Actinocatenispora sera: one gene and its partner. The protein of the gene in region 1 interacts with the protein of each later gene in a pairwise test. Links are inferred from orthologs where the notes say so. Each region holds a gene or a part of one and is shown in the gene's direction. Other genes may lie near its edges.

Evidence for each region.
Region 2: the proteins of rpe (region 1) and eno interact in binary tests that used the Escherichia coli proteins (3 or more experiments, as listed by UniProt). The link is inferred for Actinocatenispora sera from one-to-one orthologs.

Annotation. Positions count from the first base shown.
Region 1 is NZ_AP023354.1:4,552,606-4,563,893, forward strand. The notes cover bases 3,122-6,056. They hold rpe (ribulose-phosphate 3-epimerase), read left to right. Parts: upstream 3,122-4,222; coding sequence 4,223-4,891; downstream 4,892-6,056. Other genes in these bases: Asera_RS21715 (DEAD/DEAH box helicase), read left to right, coding at 3,122-3,392; Asera_RS21720 (DinB family protein), read left to right, coding at 3,484-3,993; Asera_RS21730 (response regulator), read left to right, coding at 4,888-5,862. Outside these bases: Asera_RS21710 (HAD family hydrolase), read right to left, coding at 1-539; more of Asera_RS21715, read left to right, coding at 696-3,121; Asera_RS21735 (riboflavin synthase), read left to right, coding at 6,218-6,826; Asera_RS21740 (bifunctional 3,4-dihydroxy-2-butanone-4-phosphate synthase/GTP cyclohydrolase II), read left to right, coding at 6,844-8,088; ribH (6,7-dimethyl-8-ribityllumazine synthase), read left to right, coding at 8,088-8,567; Asera_RS21750 (hypothetical protein), read left to right, coding at 8,725-9,333; Asera_RS21755 (phosphoribosyl-ATP diphosphatase), read left to right, coding at 9,435-9,698; hisG (ATP phosphoribosyltransferase), read left to right, coding at 9,747-10,592; Asera_RS21765 (DMT family transporter), read left to right, coding at 10,589-11,288. UniProt on the Escherichia coli protein: Catalyzes the reversible epimerization of D-ribulose 5-phosphate to D-xylulose 5-phosphate.
Region 2 is NZ_AP023354.1:202,841-214,032, reverse strand. Bases 2,303-5,141 are described here. They hold eno (phosphopyruvate hydratase), read left to right. Parts: upstream 2,303-3,001; coding sequence 3,002-4,282; downstream 4,283-5,141. Other genes in these bases: Asera_RS00925 (DUF501 domain-containing protein), read left to right, coding at 4,911-5,141; Asera_RS00930 (septum formation initiator family protein), read left to right, coding at 4,321-4,848; Asera_RS00940 (hypothetical protein), read right to left, coding at 2,303-2,744. In the rest of the region: Asera_RS00950 (helix-turn-helix domain-containing protein), read right to left, coding at 1-878; Asera_RS00945 (DUF6232 family protein), read right to left, coding at 1,007-1,414; more of Asera_RS00940, read right to left, coding at 1,959-2,302; more of Asera_RS00925, read left to right, coding at 5,142-5,399; Asera_RS00920 (Ppx/GppA phosphatase family protein), read left to right, coding at 5,392-6,306; Asera_RS00915 (uracil-DNA glycosylase), read left to right, coding at 6,514-7,326; Asera_RS00910 (DUF4129 domain-containing protein), read left to right, coding at 7,411-8,160; Asera_RS00905 (hypothetical protein), read left to right, coding at 8,222-8,821; Asera_RS00895 (DUF58 domain-containing protein), read left to right, coding at 9,954-11,192. UniProt on the Escherichia coli protein: Catalyzes the reversible conversion of 2-phosphoglycerate (2-PG) into phosphoenolpyruvate (PEP). It is essential for the degradation of carbohydrates via glycolysis.

The DNA of each region.
Region 1 (11,288 bases):
ATCAGGTCGGCGAAGCCGAGCGCGGTGGCGATCGGCAGCACGTCGAAGCCGATGTTGCTGACCACCGCGACCGGGACCCCGGCGGCGCGCAGCGCGCGCAGCATCGGCAGGGTGTCCGGGTACGGCCGCCAGCCGTCCGGGTCCAGCAGCCGCTCGTACAGCGCGTCCGGCAGCCCGTCGATGCCGGTGTCGACGGTGGCCGCGAGCCCCGTGTACGCGGCGCGGTGGGCCGGCTCGGACAGGTCCCGGTCGGCGTACGCCTCGGCCAGCTCGGGCGGGATCCGGCCGGGGCGGGGGCCGCCGGCGCGGCCCGCGGTGACCAGGGCGTCGGCGAGCCCGGCGCACCGGTCCGGGGCCAGGTCGGTCCCGCAGGCGGCCGCGGCCAGTCGCACCCACCGTTCGGCCGGCTCCACCTGCACGATCGTGCCGTGGAAGTCGAGCAGGACGGCGCGGGGACGGCGCTGACCGTCGAGCAGCGGCGCGGCGGAGGGCGGGCCGGCGGATCCGGCGGAAGGGTCACGAGGCGTGGCGTCCGGCACATCAGCACGATACCGAGTGCGCCGGACGGCTCGACAACGGTGCTGGTATGAGGGGCAACATACCGATACCTGGTGACACGATCGGATTATGGTGTGTGTACCCCTACCGGGATATGCGCGGGCGGCGGGGCCATCCGGGCGCCTAGCCTTGCGGGTATGAGCACCTCACCCGGCCGGCCCGCGTTCGCCGACTTCGCCGCCGACCTCGGTTTCGAACCCGACGAGTTCCAGGTGGACGCCTGCGCCGCGGTCGAGGACGGCAGCGGCGTGCTGGTCTGCGCGCCGACCGGGGCCGGCAAGACTGTGGTCGGCGAGTTCGCGGTCTTCCTCGCGCTGCGGCTGGGCCGCAAGTGCTTCTACACCACGCCGATCAAGGCGCTGTCGAACCAGAAGTACAACGATCTGGCCGCCCGGCATGGGTCGGCCAACGTCGGGCTGTTGACCGGCGACAACGCCATCAACCCGGACGCGCCGGTGATCGTGATGACCACCGAGGTGCTGCGCAACATGCTGTACGCCGGATCGTCCACTCTGGACGGTCTGGGGTACGTGGTGATGGACGAGGTGCACTACCTCGCCGACCGGTTCCGCGGCGCGGTCTGGGAGGAGGTCATCATCCACCTGCCGGCGTCGGTGATGCTGGTGTCGCTGTCGGCGACCGTGTCCAACGCCGAGGAGTTCGCCGACTGGTTGGTGACCGTACGGGGCCGCACCGAGGTGGTCGTCTCCGAGCACCGGCCGGTACCGCTGTGGCAGCACATGCTCGTCGGCCGCCGGATGTTCGACCTGTTCCACGACCAGGCCGCCGCGCGCAAGCACGAGGTGCACCCGGAGCTGTTGCGCAACACCCGTGAGCAGCTGCGCCGGTTGGAGTGGGGCGGCGGGCGCCGGGGCCGGCCACGCCGCTGGCAGCCACCGGCGCGCCCGGACGTGATCGACCGGCTCGACGGCGCCGGGCTGCTGCCGGCGATCCTGTTCGTGTTCAGCCGGGCCGGCTGCGATGCCGCGGTGACGCAGTGCCTGCGCGCCGGGCTGCGACTGACCACCCCGGCCGAACGTGCCGAGATCCGCGCCCTGGTGGAGGAACGTACCGCCGCGCTGGCCGGCGAGGACCTCACCGTGCTGGGGTACTGGGAGTTCCTGGAGGGGTTGGAGCGGGGCCTCGCCGCCCACCATGCCGGGATGCTGCCGACGTTCAAGGAGATCGTCGAGGAGCTGTTCGTCCGCGGCCTGGTAAAGGCGGTGTTCGCGACCGAGACGCTGGCGCTGGGCATCAACATGCCGGCCCGCTGCGTGGTGCTCGAGCGCCTGGTCAAGTACAACGGCGAGGCGCACGTGGACATCACGCCGGGGGAGTACACCCAGCTGACCGGGCGGGCCGGGCGGCGCGGCATCGACATCGAGGGCCACGCGGTGGTGCTGTGGTCGCCCGACACCGACCCGCGGCACGTCGCCGGCCTCGCCTCGACCCGTACCTACCCGCTGCGCTCCAGCTTCCGGCCGTCCTACAACATGGCGGTCAACATCATCGAGATGCTCGGCTTCGACCGCTCCCGCGAGGTGTTGTCCCGCAGTTTCGCGCAGTTCCAGGCGGACCGCTCGGTGGTCGGCCTGGCGCATCAGGTCCAGCGCAACGAGGAGAACGCGCGGCGGCTGGCCGAGCGGATGCACTGCGAGCAGGGTGACTTCGCCGAGTACTTCGCCCTGCGTACCGCGATCACCGAGCGGGAGCGTTCCCTCGGCCGGCGCAGTTCGGCGAACCGCCGCGCGCAGGCCGCGCAGGCGCTCGCGATGCTGCGGGTCGGCGACATCGTCCGGATCCCGCACGGGCGCCGGGCCGGGCTCGCCGTGGTGCTCGATCCCGGCGACAGCGCCCGCGACGACCCGCGCCCGCTGGTACTCACCGAGGACCGGTGGGCCGGCCGGCTGCCCGGCTCGGAACTCGGCGACGCGGCGTCGCTGGGCCGCATCCGGGTACCCAAGCACTTCAACCACCGCTCGCCGCAGGCCCGGCGCGACCTCGCGGTCGCGCTGTCGCGGGCCGAGGTCGCCGTGGGCGAGGACAACCGGCGTTCGCGGCGCGGCCGGTCCGCCGCGGCAGACGACGAGAAGCTCACCGAGTTGCGCCGGCAGCTGCGCGCGCACCCCTGCCACCGGTGCCCGGACCGGGAGGACCACGCCCGCTGGGCCCAGCGGTACGCGCGGCTGCAGCAGGAGACGGCGGCACTGCAGGACAAGGTGGCCGGCCGTACGGGTTCGCTGGTGCGCACGTTCGACGACGTGTGCGCGATGCTCGCCGAGCGCGGCTACCTGGTTGCCGCCGACCACGGGTACGACGTGACCGACACCGGCCGCACCCTGGCGCGGATCTGGTCGGAGACCGACCTGCTCGTCGCCGAGTGCCTGCGCCAGGACGTCTGGGCCGGGCTGTCGGCCCCGGAACTCGCCGCCGCCGCCTCGATCCTGGTGTACGAGGCGCGCCGGGAGTCCGAGGACCGCGTCGCCGTGCCACACGGCAACGCGGAGGCGGCGATCGGCCGCAGCCTCGGCCTGTTCAGCGAACTGTTCGCCGCCGAGCAACGGTACGGGCTGCGGCTGACCCGCGAGCCGGATCTCGGCTTCGCCTGGCCGATGTATCGCTGGGCCCGGGGCGAGCCGCTCGCGAAGGTCCTCGCGAGCGCGTCCGGGGTGGACGGCGAGATGCCGGCGGGCGACTTCGTCCGCTGGTGCCGTCAGGTCATCGACCTGCTCGAACAGATCGCCGTACCGGCCGACGACACGCTGCGGCGCACCTGCCGCCAGGCGGTCGAGGCGCTACGCCGCGGCGTCGTCGCCTACACCTCGGTCGGCTGATCCGGCTCGGCCGGCCCGCGGCGGTCGCCCACGGTCGCGCCACACCGGACGGCGACCCCACGGCGGCGTGGTTTTGCGGCATCATGACCGGATGTCGTGGATCGCACCGGAGATCAAGCGCGTCGACGAGCCGTTCGTCGGTGACGAGCGCGCCGTCCTCGAAGGACTGCTGGAGTGGCATCGTGCCACCCTGCTGCACCAGTGCGCCGGCCTGACCGGCGAGCAGTTGGCCCGGTGGGCGGTGCCGCCGTCCAACCTGTCGCTGCTCGGGTTGGTGCGGCACATGGCGGAGGTGGAACGCCAGTGGTTCCGCCGCCGGTTCGGCGGCGCCGACCTGCCCGAGCTGTTCCCGGGCAACGACGTCGACTTCGAGCAGGCCGACCCGGCCGGCGCGGCGGACGACTACGCGACGCTGCTGGCCGAGCAGGACGGCGCCCGAGCCGCGGTCGCCGACCTGTCGCTGGACGCCACGTTCGAGCACCCCAAGTTCGGCGCCATGTCGCTGCGGTGGTGCTACGCGCACATGCTGGAGGAGTACGCGCGGCACAACGGCCACGCCGACTTCCTGCGCGAGCGCATCGACGGCCGTACCGGCGGCTGACCCACCGCTCGCGGCACCGGCCGGCGCGCCCGGCACCGATCGACTCGCCCGGCCACGTCGCGTGCGGCTGGTCGGCTGCGCCGGGCGCGGTCGCTGATCGGCCGCGCCGGGTGGTGGTCGGGCTGGTCGGCCGCGCCGGGCGCTCGGCGGGTCGGCCCGCGCCGGGTGGGGTGGCTGGTCGGCCCGCGCCGGGTGGGGTGGCTGGTCGGCCGGCCGTAGACTGCCGACCGTGGAGCACATCGAGCCGCTGATCGCACCGAGCATCCTGGCCGCCGACTTCGCGCGGCTGGCCGACGAGGCCGCCGCCGTCGCCGATGCGGTGGACTGGTTGCACGTCGACGTGATGGACAACCACTTCGTGCCCAACCTGACCATCGGGCTGCCGGTGGTGGAGAGCCTGCGCCGGGCCACCGACGTGCCGTTGGACTGCCACCTGATGATCGACGACCCGGACCGGTGGGCGATCGGCTACGCCGAGGCCGGCGCGTACAACGTGACGTTCCACGCGGAGGCGACCGACGACCCGGTGGCGCTGGCGCGCCGGCTGCGCGCGGCCGGCAGCAAGGCGGGTCTGGCGATCGACCGGGACACCCTGATCGAGCCGTACCTCGACCTGTTGCCCGAGTTCGACACACTGCTGGTCATGACCATCAAGGCCGGTTTCGGCGGCCAGCAGTTCCTGCCCGAGCTGCTGGACAAGGTGCGCGCGGTCAAGGCCGCCCGGGGCGAGCTGTCGGTGCGGATCGAGGTCGACGGCGGCATCAACGCCGACACCATCGAGCAGGCCGCGCAGGCCGGCGCGGACGCGTTCGTCGCCGGTACCGCGATCTACGGCGCCGAGGACCCCGCCGCGGCGGCGCGCGCGCTGCGGGAACGGGCCCGCGCCGCCGCCTCGTGACCGACCAGCGGTCGGCCGGGCCGGGTCGGGTGCTGGTCGTCGACGACGATCCGGACATCGTCCGCTTCGTCGAGATGAACCTGCGGTTCGAGGGGTTCGAGGTGGCGGTCGCCGTGGACGGCGCGCAGGCGCTGGCCGAGATCGCCCGGCACCGGCCCGATCTGGTGCTGCTGGACGTGATGATGCCCGAGCTCGACGGGGTCGAGGTGACCCGCCGGATCCGGGCCGACCCGCTCACCGCCGGGTTGCCGGTGATCATGCTGACCGCCAAGGGTCTCGGCGCCGACCGGGTGGCCGGGCTGACCGCCGGCGCCGACGACTACATCATCAAGCCGTTCGACACCCTGGAGCTGGTCGCCCGGGTGCGCTCGACGCTGCGCCGCAACCGGGAGGTGCGGGAGGCGTCGCCGCTGACCGGGTTGCCCGGCAACACCCGGATCCTGCGGGAGATCGGCGGCCGGGTACGACGAGACGACCGGTTTGCCCTTTGCTATGTCGACATCGACCGGTTCAAGAGCGTCAACGACGCGTACGGGTTCGTCCGCGGCGACGAGTTCATCAGCCTGCTCGCGCACGTGCTGTACGAGGCGGTCGTCGCCGTCGGCCCCCCGGTACCCTTCCTCGGCCACGTCGGCGGAGACGACTTCCTGGTGCTGTGCCAGCCCGGCCAGCTCGAGGCGATCACGGCGCAGGCGATCGCCGCGTTCGAGGCCGGCGTGGTCGAGCTGTACGACCCGGCCGACGCCGCCGCGGGGCATCTCCGGCTGCCCGACCGGCGCGGCGAGATTCATACGTTTCCGCTGGTCACTCTGTCGATAGGGGTGGCCAGCTCGCAGCATCGCAGGTTCGGCGACCCGCGTGAGGTGGTCGCCGTGGCCACCGAGATGAAGCAGGTCGCGAAGTCCCGGCCCGGGTCGTACGTGGCGGTCGACCGGCGCCGCAACCGCCCGGAGCCGGCCGACCCGCGCTGAGCGGAGCGGCACAGTGACCAACGAGACGCGGGTACCGCTCGGAGCCGCCGCCGCGGCGTGCCAAACTGGTGGTGCGAAACCAGCACGCGCGCTGGCGGGGTTCGGTGAAATTCCGAACCGGCGGTGACACGGCGAGTCCGTGAAGCCCGCGACCCGGCACTGTGGACGGCGACGACCACGGTGGCGGTGGATCCGGTGAGAGTCCGGAGCCGACGGTCAAAGTCCGGAAGGGAGCAAGCGCGCGGGCAGCGTCGGCGCGGCGTGCCGTGCCGGCGTCACGGCGATGCGTGCGCGTCGCCGTGTGCCCGCATGTTGCCCTGCCCGCCTCGCGCATCGAGGAAGGAGCGCGGGGCACATGTTCACCGGGATCGTCGAGGAGTTGGGCGAGCTGACCGCCGTCGAGCGGCTGGCCGACGCCGCTCTGTTCACGGTGCGGGGGCCGCTGGTGGCAAGCGACGCGGCGCGCGGCGACTCGATCGCCGTCAACGGCGTGTGCCTGACCGTGGTGTCGGTCGACACCGACGCCGGTACCTTCGTCGCCGACGTGATGCGCGAGACGCTGGAACGCTCCACGCTGGACGGTCTGGCAGCGGGTGACGGGGTCAACCTGGAGCGGGCCGCGAAGCTCGGCGGCCGGATCGGCGGGCACCTGGTGCAGGGTCACGTCGACGGCGTCGGTACGGTGCTCGACCGCCGCCCGGCCCAGCACTGGGAGGACGTGCGGATCGCGCTGCCGCCGGACCTCAACCGGTACGTGGTGGTCAAGGGGTCGATCGCGGTGGACGGTGTGTCGCTGACCGTCACCGAGGTCGACGACGTGTCGTTCGCGGTCAGCCTGATCCCCACCACCCGGCGGGCCACGACGCTCGGCTGCCGGCCGGTCGGCGGGCTGGTCAACCTGGAGGTCGACGTGATCGGCAAGCACCTGGAGAAGCTCGTCGGCTCGCCGGAGCGTGCGCTGTGACCGGCGTGCAGGCACCGGTGACCGGGTTCGGCACGGTCGAGCAGGCGATCGCCGACATCGCCGCCGGCCGACCGGTGGTGGTCATCGACGACCCGGACCGGGAGAACGAGGGCGACCTGATCTTCGCCGCGGCCAAGGCGACGCCGGAACTGCTGTCGTTCATGGTCCGCTACACCTCCGGCTACATCTGCGTACCACTGCCGGGCGCCGACTGCGACCGGCTCGCGCTGCCGCCGATGTACCACGTCAACCAGGACCGGCGCGGCACCGCGTACACGGTGACGGTGGACGCCTCGGAGGGGGTGAGCACCGGCATCTCCGCCACCGACCGGGCCCGGACGATCCGGCTGCTCGCGGATCCGGCGTCGACGGCGACCGACTTCCGCCGGCCCGGCCACGTGGTGCCGCTGCGGGCCCGGGAGGGTGGCGTGCTGCGCCGGCCCGGGCACACCGAGGCCGCGGTCGACCTGGCCCGGCTGGCCGGGTTGCCGCCGGTCGGCGTGCTGTGCGAGGTGGTCAGCCAGAAGGACGTCGGGATGGCCCGGGTGGACGAGCTGAGCGTGTTCTGCGCCGAGCACGAGCTGACCCTGATCACCATCGCCGACCTGATCGCCTACCGGCGCCGGCACGAGCAGCAGGTCGAGCGGGTGGTCAGCACCCGGCTGCCCACCCGGTACGGGCAGTTCCGGGCGGTCGGCTACCGCAGCCTGCTGGACGACTCGGAACAGATCGCGCTGGTCGCCGGCGACATCGGCGACGGCGAGGACGTGCTGGTACGGGTGCACTCGGAGTGCCTGACCGGGGACGTGTTCGGCTCGCTGCGCTGCGACTGCGGCCCGCAACTGGACGCGGCGCTGCACGCGGTGGCCGCCGAGGGCCGCGGCGTCGTGGTGTACCTGCGCGGGCACGAGGGCCGGGGCATCGGCCTGCTGTCCAAGCTCCAGGCGTACGAGTTGCAGGACGGCGGGGCCGACACGGTCGACGCGAACCTGGCGCTGGGGCTGCCCGCCGACGCCCGCGACTACGGCATCGGCGCCCAGATCCTCGCCGACCTCGGCGTGCGCAGCATCCGGCTGCTCACCAACAACCCGGACAAGTGGACCGCACTGGCCGGGTACGGGCTGCGCATCGCCGACCGGGTGGCGCTGCCGGTGCCGGCCGGACCGGACAACATCAACTACCTGAAGACCAAGCGGGACCGGCTCGGGCACCTGCTCACCGACCTGCCCGACTTCGACGAACTACGGGAAGGACACGCCTGATGGCCGGGCATGCCGCACCTGATCTGTCCGACGCGCTGCCGCAGGCGGCCGGGTTGCGGCTCGGTCTGGTCGCCGCCCGCTGGCACGAGAAGCTCACCGACCAGCTGCTCGCCCGGGCCGAGGCGGCCGCCGCCGCGTGCGGCGTCACCGACGTGACCTCGGTACGGGTGGCCGGATCGGTGGAGCTGCCGGTCGTGGCAGCCGCGCTGGCCGCCCGCTGCGACGCGGTGGCCGCGTTCGGCGTGGTGGTCAAGGGGGAGACCGAGCATTTCGAGATGGTGTGCCGGTCGGTCACCGACGGGCTGACCCGCGTCGCCCTGGACACCGGGGTACCGGTGGGGCAGGGGGTGCTGACGGTGCACACCGAGCAGCAGGCGCGGGACCGGGCCGGGTTGCCCGGATCCCCGGAGGACAAGGGGTTCGACGCCACCGTCGCCGCACTGGACGCGGCGCTGACGATCCGCGCGTTGCGCGACTGAACAGCGCCACCGCACCCCCGCCGCAGGACTGAACAGCGCCACCGCACCCGCACCGCGCGGGACTGAACAGGTCCACCGCATTCGCGCCGCGGGTGGCCCGGTTGCGGTGCCCACCTACCCTCCGGTCGCGATGTCTTCTGGGGGATTGGATAGTTCCGTGCGTATTCGACGAATCGTCGGCATTGTGGCGTTTGCCGCCGTGGCGATGGCAGCGCTGGCCGGCTGCAAGGACAGCAAGGACACGGCGAAGGCGCAGGCCCGGCCGAGCGCGTCCGCCTCGTCCGCCTGCGCCTCGGCCTCCGCCTCGCCGTCGGCGAGCAGCCAGGACGGCAACGGTGGCCTCGGCGCACCGAGCCCGTCCGCCGGCGGCCAGAACGGCGGCGATAACGGCCAGAACGGCGGGGACAACGGCGGCCTGAACGGCGGGGACAACGGCGGGCAGACCGGAACCGGCGACAACGGCGGCTTGAACGGCGGCGACAACGGCGGCGGGCTCAACGGCGGCAAGAACCCGACCGGCGGCGGACTCGGGGCGAGCCCCAGCACCGGTGGCGGGCAGCAGGCGGCCACCGGCTCGCCGAGCCCGGCCGACGGGCAGCCGTGCGGTCAGCCGTCGCCCAGCGCGTCGACGGCGCAGCCCGGCGGCGGTCAGCCGTCCACCAGCCCCGGTACCGGCGGGCAGCCCGGCCAGTCCACGATGCCCGGCAACGGCGGTACCAGCCCGAAGCCGGGCAACGGCATGCCGACCCTGCCGGGCGGGCACTGAGCCGCGGCGCGCGGCACCGGCCGATCGCGGTACCGCCCGGCCGGAGCGGTACCGCGGACCGGCCGTCGTCCCGCAGGGCGGAACTGCCAGAATGGGACCCCGTGAAGACCTTCGATCAGCTGTTCGCGGAACTGTCGGCCAAGGCCGCCGCCGCCGATCCCGACTCCGGGACGGTCGCGGCACTGCAGGCCGGCGTGCATGCGATCGGCAAGAAGGTCGTCGAGGAGGCGGCCGAGTCGTGGATGGCGGCCGAGCACGAGGGTGCCGACCGGGCCGCCGAGGAGATCTCCCAGCTGCTCTACCACGCGCAGGTGCTGATGATCGCGAAAGGTCTGACGCTCGACGACGTCTACCGACATCTGTAGCCGGTTGCCTCGTCCGTCCGCCCTTCGCCTTCCTCCGGGAGTAGTCCCATGCTGCGCATCGCCATACCGAACAAGGGGTCGCTGTCCGCGCCCGCCATCGAGATGCTGCGTGAGGCCGGTTACCGGCAGCGCCGCACCGAGAAGGATCTGACCTGCACCGACGAGGCGAACTCGGTGCAGTTCTTCTACCTGCGCCCGCGTGACATCGCCACCTACGTCGGCTCCGGCGACCTGGATCTCGGCATCACCGGCCGCGACCTGCTGATCGACTCCGGCGCACCGGCCGAGGAGATCCTCGAGCTGGGCTTCGGCGGCTCGGTCTTCCGGTACGCCGCGCGCCCCGGCACCGTGACCGAGCTGGCCGAGCTCGCCGACCGGCGCATCGCCACCTCGTACCCGGGGGTGGTGCACCGCCAGCTCGCCGAGGCGGGCGTGTCGGCGCACGTGATCCGGCTCGACGGCGCGGTGGAGAACGCGGTGGCGCTCGGTGTCGCCGACGTCGTCGCCGACGTGGTGTCCACCGGCGCGACCCTGCGCCAGGCCGGGCTGGAGCCGTTCGGCGCGCCGTTGCTGCGCTCCGAGGCGGTACTGGTGCGCCGGTCCGGGATGACCGGCAACGGTGCGGTCGCCCAGCTGACCCGGCGGCTGTCCGGCGTGCTGGTGGCCCGCCGCTACGTGATGCTCGCCTACGACGTGCGGGTCGAGCACCTGGACCGGGCGTCCGAGCTGACCCCGGGCATCGAGGCGCCGACCGTCTCGCCGCTGCACCGCGAGGGTTGGGTGGCGGTCCAGGCGATGATCGCCCGGGACGACGCGCAGCGGGTGATGGACGAGCTGTACGAGGTGGGCGCCCGCGCGATCCTCGCCACGGACATCAGCGCCTGCCGGCTGTGACCGGATCGCCCCACCGGGACGACGAGCCGCGGCCGGCGGCAGGTGCCGAGGCCGCGGGACAACCGGTCGGGGCGCCGCGCCCGGCTGGTGCCGAGGTCGCCGGGCAACCGGTCGGGTCGTCGCACCGGGCCGGTGCCGAGGTCGCGGGACAACCCGTCGGGTCGTCGCAGCGGGCCCGCCGCGGACCGCAGCCGGATGACGGCGGGCCGCTGGAAGGCCGGCTCGCCGGCCTGGCCGCGGGGTTGCTGCCGGCGCCCGCGGCGGTGGCGATCGCGCTGGTCGGCGGCGCCGGCTCGGCCGCCCAGGGGACGGTCAACGGCGCGCTCGCGCAGCGCCTCGGCACCCCGGTACTCGCCGCGCTGATCTCCAACGGCCTGGCCACGGTGCTGCTGCTGGTGGCCGCCTGCGCGCTGCCGGCGGTACGCGCCGGGCTGCGCCGGCTGCGGCACGACCGGCTGCGGCCCTGGCAGTACCTGGGTGGCGCGTTCGGCGCGCTGTTCGTGGCCGGCTCGGCCCTGACGGTCCCGATCCTGGGCGTCGCGATGGTCACCGTGGTCCAGGTGTGCGGTACCTCGGTCGGCGGCATCGTCACCGATCGGATCGGCCTGGGCCCGACCGGTCGGCTGCCCGTCAGCCCGGTACGGCTGGGCAGCGCGGCGCTCGCGGTCGTCGCGGTGGCGGTCGCCCAGCTGGGCC
Region 2 (11,192 bases), 4.3 Mb from region 1 along the record:
GACTCACCGCCCAGCATGCCCTCGGCAATGTTGTTGATCAATTCGATCGACTCTGCTTCCGGCAGGGAACTCTCCAGGAGCTGCCGATAACAGCGCCGATAGAAGTCGAGAGCCTCGCCGTTCTCACGAAGAGTCACGTCGCGAGGTGCAGCGTCGAATTGCAGCACCGGGGTGTCCATCGGATCGGCGAAGTCGAGGATCTCGAAGGCGCCGCTGAGTCCGGGGTGTGCGCCGTGCGAGAAGGGGATCACCCGTACTGTCACGTTGTCCAGTGCTGCGACCTCGGCCACGCTGGTGAGCTGGTCGTTCATGACCTCGTCGCCGCCGACGACGTGCCGCAACGCGGATTCGTCGATCACCGCGGTCAGGCTCGGTGGGTTGTCTCGATCGAGTACGTGGCGCTTGCGGGACATGCGCAGCTGGACAGCACGCTCGGTGAGCTCCTCGTTCGCGTTGAGACTGAGCGCGGTGAGGATCTCCCGTGCGTATTCCTCGGTCTGCAGCAGGCCGGGAACGATGAGTGGCGAATAGTAGTAGAGGTCGGAAGCGTCGTTCTCGTAGCCGAGAAAGTCCAGGTAGTCCGACGAAGCCGCGACGTCGCGGTAGGCCGCCCACCATGCACCGGACTGCCTGGCCGCCCTGGCCAGTTCGATCAGGAACGTCCGCCGTTCACTCTCGTTGACCTGGTACATGTCGAGCAACGCGCGAAGGTCGTTGGTGGAGATGCCGACCTGGCCGGCCTCCAAGCGGATGATCTTCGACAAGGACCAGTCCATCCGCTTGGCCACGTCCGACTGGCTCTTGCCGGCGCGCTCGCGTTCCTGGCGCAGCTCCAAACGCAGACGGCGCCTGACGAGTGGGCGCTGGCCAGCGGGCATCTCTACTCCCCGATGAGTAGACAGCGGTAGGGCGAGATGCCAGGTGGCATCTGGCCTTACCGCGAGGCGGTCAATGCTGAGTGCATGCTATCTCTCCGACATGTCGCCGATGGCCGGGGTCCGCTATCTCACCTGGTGAGAGGGTCGGATTGGGCCGCCCGGACCATGGCGAACCGGATGCCGTTGAAGATGCGCTCGTCACGGGTCCAGAACAGCTGCACGGTGTGTCCCTGGTGTTCGGCCCACATCTCGAACGGTCGAGGGCGCAGTCGCCGGATGATCAGTGCTGCGGCGCCGAGGGCGAGCACACCGATCGCGGTCAGGCCGAGCCCGATGGTCCAGGCCGAGGTCTGCAGGCTGCAGCTACCGGGCAGCACGAACAGCACGGCGAGGATCGCGCAGATCGTGCCGGCCGGGCTGGCCGAGCCGCGGGCGATGCGCAACCGCTGCAGCTGGTTCAGCTGGTAGCGCTGGCCCTGAACGACCAGCTCGTGGCTGGTCACCTGTACCCCGGCGTGGTTGTAGTAGATGGTCATCGCGACCACCTCCGCACCGGATCTGCTGCCACGTTGGTCCTTGTGGGACTACGAAACAGCAGGGTGATGGGAGTAACATCCATGGCAGCTCTCCGTTCCGGTCAGGCGACGGTGGTGAGCTTCGAGGGCGGTCTCGGCGGCATCCGATGGCCGCCCTCTCACGCGTCTGGCTGTCGTCTCTGTGAACTTGTGCGGCCCGCTTCCGGCCGAGCTTCGCGGCTGCGGCCGGCCTGCTGGATTTGTCGCCGAACCCCGACTCCGTCGTCGACGCCCGCCGTGACTGAGAGATCTCCCTGTGTCCGAGTATCCGCCGCCTGCGCGCAAAAAGGAAGACCCCAACCTGCCACATGGCAGATTGGATTCCGCAGCGGGCCGCCCGGCATAGTGCGCGAGCACCGCTCGCCGCCCACCGCATTGCCGTACGCAGGGCGGATGTCGGCAGAACGACGGGCAGCGAAGGGAACCCTTGCTTTCCGCCGCGATCGGCCGGGCCGGCCCGCTCCGTCGGATCTCGGACAGTTGGCCCGAGCGACACGCAGCGTGGTCAGTTCGGGGCAGGCGAGGCCCGGTGGTCGACGACGGGCAGGTCCTGCCGTGGGCCGAACGGGTGGCCGACCACACCGGCCTGGTAGCTGGTCAGGGCCAGGTCGATGGGCCGGCCGTCGACGGTGCCGCGGAACAGTGCAGGTGCGCCGGAATGGGTCAGGCAGGCCGTGAACGGCGCCTTGATACCGGTGACCCGAAGGCACCGGACCGGCTGGCCGCCGACGGTGCGGCGGTCCACCTCGATGGTGCTGGCGCGCTGCTCGGCGGCGGTCCGGACCAGGCCGAGGATCTGTTCCGTGGTGACGAAACGGTCACCGCTCGCGGCAGCCAGGGCACCGGCGTCCGGCGGCCGGATCCGGTCGGTCGGTGCCCGGTCGGCCACCGTGCAGCTCGTCGCCGTGCAGCGGACCGTGCGGGTCACCAGCCGCACGTACCGGCCGGAGAAGTCCGATCCGGTGAAGAACGTGTAGGACAGCCGGTGCGGGCTGCCCTGCTGGACGAGCACCGCACGACCCGCGTCGGCCAGGCGGTAGTGCGCCGTGTACGACCGGGCCTGGCCGTGGTCGAGCTGGGCGGCGAGGTCGTTGACCACCACGGAGCGACCGCGGAAGTGGTACGCCCCGGTGGCCGAGCAGCCGGTCAGCAGCAGCGCCGCCGCCATCGACGCCGCGATCGCGACGCGGCGGGCCGCGGTGCGCCGCGCCGGCGCCGGCCGGGCGCCGGTCGGCTGCGAGGCTCCCCGGGACGGGGCGGACGGGCACCACTGAGCGGCGTTCGCGGGCATGGCACCAAGATTCCCGCGCGGGGCACGCCCGGCGCAAATCCGACCGGCCGGTCGGCGCGATTCGTCCCTTGCGGTACACGCCGTGGACCGTCGGCGAGCCGGTTCCGGCCGGCTCGGCGGCGCTGGCTACGCTCGCGGGGAGAACCGCCGGTGGTACGGGGCGGTGACGCGGACCGACCGCAGCGTGGCGGCTGGCGTTCAGGCCCGGTCGACGTGCAGCGCGGCCCGGGCTGGTGACACAAGGAGAGCGAGGCTACGTGGCAACCATCGAGGGCATCGTCGCGCGCGAGATCCTCGACTCGCGGGGCAACCCGACGGTCGAGGTCGAGGTCGGTCTGGACGACGGGGTGGTGGCCCGCGCGGCGGTGCCGTCCGGCGCGTCGACCGGCCAGTTCGAGGCGGTGGAACTGCGGGACGGGGACAAGTCCCGGTTCGGCGGCAAGGGCGTCGAGCACGCGGTGTCGAACGTGACCGAGGTGATCGCGCGCGAGTTGCTCGGCAACGAGGTGTCCGAGCAGCGGCTGATCGACCAGGTGATGCTCGACCTGGACGGCACCCCGAACAAGAGCAAGCTGGGCGCGAACGCGATCCTCGGCGTGTCGCTCGCGGTGGCCCGGGCCGCCGCCGACTCGGTCGGGCTGCCGCTGTTCCGCTACCTGGGCGGGCCGAACGCGCACCTGCTGCCGGTGCCGATGATGAACATCCTCAACGGCGGCGCGCACGCCGACTCGAACGTGGACATCCAGGAGTTCATGATCGCGCCGATCGGTGCGGCGAGCTTCCGCGAGGCGGTGCGCTGGGGTTCGGAGACGTACCAGGCGCTCAAGAGCGTGCTGAAGTCCCGGTCGCTGTCCACCGGGCTGGGCGACGAGGGCGGCTTCGCGCCGGACCTGCCGTCGAACCGGGATGCACTCGACCTGATCACCGAGGCGATCGAGAAGGCCGGCTTCACCCCGGGCCGGGACATCGCCTTCGCGATCGACGCGGCGGCGACCGAGTTCTACCGGGACGGCGCCTACCAGTTCGAGGGCGAGGCGAAGACCGCCGAGCAGATGTCGGAGTACTACGGCGAGCTGCTCGACGGGTACCCGATCGTGTCGCTGGAGGACCCGCTGGCCGAGGACGACTGGGCCGGCTGGGAGCACCTGACCTCGACGGTCGGCGCTCGGGTGCAGCTCGTCGGGGACGACCTGTTCGTGACCAACCCGGAGCGGATCGCGCGCGGCATCAACGCGGGCGCCGCCAACGCGGTACTGATCAAGGTGAACCAGATCGGGTCGCTGTCGGAGACGTTCGACGCGGTGACGCTGGCGCACAACAACGGCTACCGGACGATGATGAGCCACCGGTCCGGCGAGACCGAGGACACCACGATCGCCGACCTGGTGGTCGCGATGGGCTGCGGCCAGATCAAGTCCGGTGCGCCGGCACGGTCCGAGCGGGTCGCCAAGTACAACCAGCTGATGCGGATCGAGGAGGAGCTGGACGACGCGGCGCGCTACGCCGGCGCCGACGCGTTCCCGCGCTTCGCCCGCTGAAGACGCGATCGGGCACCAAGCCGTAACGGGAGGCAGTGATGGCGCAGCGCGGCCGGTCCGGTACCGGCAACGGCCCAGGTCGGCGGCCGGGCCGATCCTCAGCCGGTCGCGCCGCGGCACCACGGCGTGGCCGTGACTCGGCCGCCCGGCCGGCCGGCCGCCGTGCCGGCGCCACCCGGACCCGGGCGCCCCGGCCGGGTGGCCGGTTCACCGGGCGGGCGGTGGTGCTGGCGCTGGTGTTCGTGGCGCTGATCCTGGCCTACGCCTACCCGGTGCGGACCTACCTGGGCCAGCGGGCGCAGATCGCCGAGCTGACCGACGCGCAGGCGCAGCAGAAGGAACGCATCGCGAAGCTGCGCAGTCAGCGCGACAAGTGGGACGACCCGCAGTACGTGGAGGCGCAGGCGCGGCGCCGGCTGAGGATGGTGCGCCCCGGCGACAAGGTGTACGCCGTGTATGGCGACCCGAAGAAGCCCGGCGGCAGCGGCTCGAGCGATCGCCGGGTCCGCTCCGACGGCCCCTGGTACGGCAAGGTGTGGTCCAGCGTGCAGGGGGCGGACCGGTGAGCGCCGCCGAGTCGGCCGGCCCGCCGGTGCGCGAGCCGGTCACGCCGGCCGCGACGGCGGCGATGTCCGCGCAGCTCGGCCGGCCGCTGCGGGGCGCCGAGGCGGTCGCGCACCGGTGCCCGTGCGGGCACCCGGACGTGGTCGAGACCAGCCCGCGGCTGCCGGACGGCACCCCGTTCCCGACGCTGTTCTACCTCACCTGTCCGCGGGCCGCGGCCGAGGTGAGCCGGCTGGAGTCGGCCGGCACGATGCGGGAGATGACCGAGCAGCTGGCCGACGACCCGGATCTGGCGGCCCGGTACCGGGCCGCGCACCAGGACTACCTGCGGCGCCGGGCCGAGCTGGCCGAGGTGCCGGAGATCGCCGGGGTGTCCGCCGGCGGCATGCCGACCCGGGTCAAGTGCCTGCACGTACACGTCGCGCACGCGCTCGCCGCCGGGCCCGGCGTCAACCCGTTCGGCGACGAGGCGTTGGCGACGATGGCGCCCTGGTGGAGCGACGGCCCGTGCGTGACCGTCGACGAGACGGAGCACGGGGGCGACGATGAGTGAGCGGGTCGCGGCGATCGACTGCGGTACCAACTCGATCCGGCTGCTGGTCGCAGACCGGGACGGCGACCGGCTCACCGATCTGGTCCGGACGATGGAGATCGTCCGGCTCGGCGAGGGCGTCGACCGGACCGGAATGCTTGCGCCGCAAGCGATCGAACGGACCCGCAAGGCGCTGACCGGGTACGCGCAGCGGATCCGCGCGCTCGGCGCGGGCCGGGTGCGGATGGTGGCGACCTCCGCCAGCCGGGATGCCGGTAACGCCGCGGAGTTCCGCGACATGGTGCTCGACGTGCTCGGCGCGCCGCCCGAGGTGATCACCGGGGACGAGGAGGCGGCGCTGTCGTTCGCCGGCGCCGTCGGCGGGCTGCCGGCGGACCTGGCCGCCCCGTACCTGGTGGTGGACATCGGCGGCGGCTCGACCGAGTTCGTCGTCGGCGCCGGCAGCGCCGAGGCGGCGGTCAGCGTCGACATCGGCTGCGTCCGGATGACCGAGCGCTACCTGCACTCCGACCCGCCGGCCGAGGCCGAGATCGCGGCCGCCCGGGAGCACGTCACCGAGGTCGTGGACGGCGCGCTCGCCGCGGTGTCCGCGCACCGGGCCCGCACCCTGATCGGCCTCGCCGGTACGGTCACCACGATCGCCGGGATCGCGCTGGGCCTGCCGGAGTACGACTCGACCCGGATCCACCACTCCCGGATGGATCGCGCGCAGGTGGCCCGGATCGGTACCGAGCTGCTGGCGCAGACCCGCGCGCAGCGGCGCGCGATCCCGGTGATGCACCCGGGCCGCGCCGATGTGATCGGTGCCGGCGCGTTGATCCTGGGTACCGTCCTGGAGCGGGCCGGGTTCGACGGCCTGGTGGCGTCCGAACACGACATCCTCGACGGCATCGCGCTGTCGGTCTGAGCTCTCGCCGGCCGCGGTCCGGCGCCGGCGTGCCGGGGTACATCGGTCGCCGGGTCCGGCGCATCGGGCGCCGCGGCCGGAGGGTGCCGGCGGAACCGGCCGGACTTGTCACGATGAAGCCCCCCGACGCCTGACGGCCGGCTGCCACCCGCTGGCGATGCGGAGGCCGCTCGGGCGACGCGACCGCGGGGCGGGGAGGATGAGCCCATGGTTGCGGTGCGGCGGACGGAGTTCGGGTGCCACGTGCTGCCGGGATCGGGGTTCCCCGGTGACGTGGCGGACGCGGGTACCCCGGTGGCGGCGGATCGGGCCGCGGTGGCGGAGCTGGCCGAGGGTTCGGCGGATCTGACCGCGCTGGCCGCGCGTAGTTCGGTGTGCCGGGCGTGCAGCCGGCTGGTCGCCTGGCGCGAGGAGGTGGCGGAGCGCAAGCGCGCATCGTTCGCCGACCAGACGTACTGGGGCCGCCCGGTGCCGAGCTTCGGCGCCACCGACGCCCGGATCGTGCTGATCGGCCTGGCACCGGCGGCGAACGGAGCGAACCGTACCGGCCGGATGTTCACCGGCGACCGGTCCGGCGACGTGCTGTACGCGGCGCTGCACCGGGCCGGGCTGGCCAGCGCGCCGCGCAGCGTGTCCGCCGACGACGGGCTGGTACTGCACCACACCCGGATCTGCGCGCCGGTGCGCTGCGCCCCGCCGGAGAACAAGCCGACCACCGCCGAGCGCGACACCTGCCGCGCGTGGCTGAACCGCGAGCTGGAGTTGCTGCGGGGCACGGTTCGGGTGGTGGTGGCGCTGGGGCAGTTCGCCTGGAATGCGTACTGGGCCTCGGCAGCGTCGCTGGGTGAGCCGGTGCCGCGGCCGCGCCCGCGGTTCGGTCACGGCGCCGAGTATGTCGGCACCGAAATAATGTTGCTGGGCTGTTACCACGTCAGCCAGCAGAACACCTTCACGGGACGGCTGACGACGGGCATGCTGGACGACGTGTTGGGCCGCGCCCGCACGCTGGCCGGCATCTGACGCCGGATCGGGCCCGCTGGGCCGATCCCGGCCCGGGTCGCGGCCTGCGGCACGAGCCGGCCGAACGGCGACGGGGGTGCCAGGTTGCGTCGAGGACTGCGATACCTGCCGGTGCTGCTGATCCTGCTGCTGGTGGTGGTCGCCGCGCTGGGCGCGAACGCGCGCGGACCGCGGGTCACCCACGTGCCGCCGCTCGCCATCAGCCCGACCGTGGCGGTCAGCGGCACCCCACCGGCGCAGCCGACCCGGACCGTCGTCCCGCCGCCGCAGCCGCACGGTTCGAGTACCGGTACCACCGTGCTGGTCGTGGTGATCGCCGCGCTGTGCGCCCTCGCGTACGGCGCGATCATGCTGTACCTGATGCTCGCGCTGCGAGACGGCCTGGTGCTGCGGCGCCGCCGGCATCCGGAGCCGGAACCGGAGCCGGACGAGCCGGCCGCGCCGACCGCGGACGAGGTGCGGGCGGCGATGGCGGCCAGCCGGGCGGCGCTGATCGAGGGCGACGATCCGCGAGCCGCGGTGATCGCCTGCTGGCTGACGTTGGAGGAGCTGGCGTCGCGCGGCGGCGTGCCGCGCTCGGTCTCCGACGCCCCGGGTGATCTGGTCGGCCGGATGCTCGGCGTGGCCCGGGATCCGTCCGGCGAGCAACCGTTCCAGGCGCTGACCGGGCCGGCCGAGCGGGCGCTGACCGCGCTCGCCGAGCGGTACCGGGCCGCCCGGTACGCGCCGGCCCCGGTCACCGAGGCGGACCGGGCGGCCGCCCGCGGTGCCCTCGAGCGCCTCGCCGCCGAGCTGTCGGTCCGCGACGCCACCCCCGCCGGGGGCACCCGGTGAGCGGGCGGGGGCGGGCGGATCGCGGGTGTGACGCCGGCGTCTCGACGAGGGAGGGACGGCGGTGAGCTTCTCGTACGGGCACGTCATGGCACCGGGCAAGCGGGATCCGATGCGCAAGCCGTACCAGCCGTTGAAGATCACGCCCGGCTGGGTGATCGGCATGGTGCTGGTCGCGCTGGCCGCCGGCGACGTGCTGTGGCGGATGCTGCAGGTGGTGCAGATCCGGCTGCCGTACGGGATGACCGACGCGCTGGTGCTCGCCGTGGCGTTCGGCTACCGGGTCGCGGTGGCGGTGCACGGGCCGCCGGAGCCGTTCCCGCCGGCGCCGTCGGCGCCGACCACGGAGATGTCCGACCGGCCGTTCACCGCGATCCGCCGCTGGGAGGACCGGCTCGCCTGGACTCACGACGACGCCGTCAGCTTCGACCGTACGGTGCGCGAACGGCTCGCCGCACTGGTCGACGAGCGGCTCCGGATCGACCACGGTACCGACCTGGCCGGCACCGGACCCGGTGGTGCCGGGCGGGTCCGCGCGCTGCTGGGTGATCCACTGTGGACACTGCTGACCGAGCCGACCGAGCGGGCGCCGAGCCGGGCGCAGCTGACCGAATCGGTACGAACGATGGAGCGACTGTTCGCCCAGGACGGAGGCAACCGGTGAGCGGACCGGTCAACACCCAACCCGAGGCCGAGCCGGCGCCGCTGCCGGTGCCCGAGGCCGGTGCGCTGGCCCGGCAGGTACTCGACGCGGTCGGTACGGTCGTGGTCGGCAAGGCCGAACCGCTGGCGCTGGTGCTGGCCGGCATCCTCGCCGGCGGCCACGTGCTGCTGGAGGACTTCCCGGGGCTGGGGAAGACGCTCGCGGCCCGGTCGTTCGGCCAGGCGCTCGGCCTGTCGTTCCGCCGGTTGCAGTTCACCCCCGACCTGCTGCCGGCCGACGTCACCGGCTCGTTCCTGTACGACCAGTCGACCGGCGACTTCGAGTTCCGGCCCGGGCCGATCTTCACCAACCTGCTGCTGGCCGACGAGATCAACCGGACGCCGCCGAAGACGCAGGCGGCGCTGCTGGAGGCCATGCAGGAGAAGCAGGTCAGCGTCGAGGGCACCACCTACCCGCTGCACCCGCCGTTCCACGTGCTCGCGACCGCGAACCCGATCGAGTACGAGGGCACCTACCCGCTGCCGGAGGCGCAGCTGGACCGGTTCCTGCTGCGGGTCTCGTTCGGCTATCCCAGCGCTGACGACGAGTGGGGCGTGCTGCGCAACCGGATGTCGCGCCGCCGGGAGGAGACCGAACTGGCGCCGGTGGTCGACGCGACCACGCTGCGGGCCATCCAGGCCACCGTCGAGACGATCGCGGTGGAGGACTCGATCGGCCGCTACATCGTCGATCTGGTCACCGCGACCCGGTCGCACCCGCAGGTGATGGTCGGCGCCTCGCCGCGCGGCTCGCTCGCGCTGCTGCTGTGCGCGCGGGCCCGGGCGCTGCTCGCCGACCGCTCGTACGTGATCCCGGAGGACGTCAAGGCGTTCGCGGCTCCCGCGCTGGCGCACCGGATCTCGCTCAAGCCAGAGGTCTGGCTGCGCCGGGTCGAGCCGTCGCACGTGGTGGCCGAGGTGGTCGCGGCGACCGCCGCGCCGGCCAGCGGCGCCCGGCCCAGCTACCAGGCGCCGGTCATGGACGATGCCGCGGCGCGGCCGCCGGAGCCGGCCGGCTCGGCGGCCGGAACCGACCCGGTCTACCGCTACACCGAGCCACCGAGGGGGCAGCGCTGAGCGAGGTCGGCCTCTGGGTGCGCACCCAGGACAATCCGCAGCCGCCGCAGCCCGGCGAGCAGCCGGTACTGCGCGGCCCCAGCGAGGACTCGGCGGTGTACGACTGGGTGCCGACCCGGGCGTTGCGCCGAGCCGTCGGGATGGCGCTGGTGTTGCTGATCATCGGCGTCACCATCGGCCGGCTCGACCTGGTGGTGCTCGGCCTGCCGTTCGTGCTCGGCGCCGGTTGGGGGCTGGCCCGCCGGCCACGCCGGGTACCGACCGCCGAGCTGACGGTGGACACCACGATCAGCGCCGAGGGCGGTACGGTGCTCGGCCGGGTCTCGATCGACAACCCGGATCCGGCCCCGCTGAGCGGGGTCGCGGTGCGTACCCCGGCCAGCCCGTGGTTGCGGATGCACACCGGCGCCGGCGAGTACATGGCCTCGGTGCCCGGCCGGTCCGGTACCGACGTGCTGATCGAGGGGCGCGCGATGCGCTGGGGCCGGCACCGGATCGGCCCGGTCGAGGTGCGCGGGTACGCCGCCGACGGGTTGCTGCGCAGCCGGGCGATCCGGCTGCCGGCGACCACGGTGAAGGTGCACCCGGTGGCGCAGCCGTTCGAGGCGGCCGACGCGATGCCGAAGGCGGCCGGGATCGCCGGCACGCACCGGTCCCGCCGCCCCGGCGAGAGCGGCGAGCTCGCCGGGGTCCGGCCGTACCAGCCGGGGGACCGGCTGCGCCGGGTCGACTGGCGGGTCTCGCTGCGCAACCGCGAGCTGTACGTGAACGCGACGCTGTCCGAGCGGGACGCCGAGGTGGTGCTGGTACTCGACGTGCTGCACGAGGCCGGTCGCTCCGCCGGCCCCGCGTCCGCGTCGGTACTGGACACCACGGTGCGCGCCGCCGCCGGCATCGGCGAGCACTACCTGCACCGCGGCGACCGCGTCTCGGTGCTGGAGTTCGGCCCGTCCGCCCGTTACCTGCGGGCCAGCTCCGGCCACCGGCAGTTCCTGACCATGCTGGAGTGGCTGCTGGACGTGCGGGTATGGCCGTCCGGCGTGGCGCCCACCTCGCGGCTGCTGTCGCCGCGGCTGCTGCCGCCCAACGCGCTGATCCTGTTCCTCACCCCGCTGCTGGACGAGCGCAGCTCCACCATGCTCGCCCAGCTGGCCCGGACCGGCCGGTTCGTGCTGGCGGTCGACACCCTGCCGGACAACGCCCGCCCGGTGCAGACCAGCGAGTGGACCGACCTCGCGTACCGGCTGTGGCGGCTG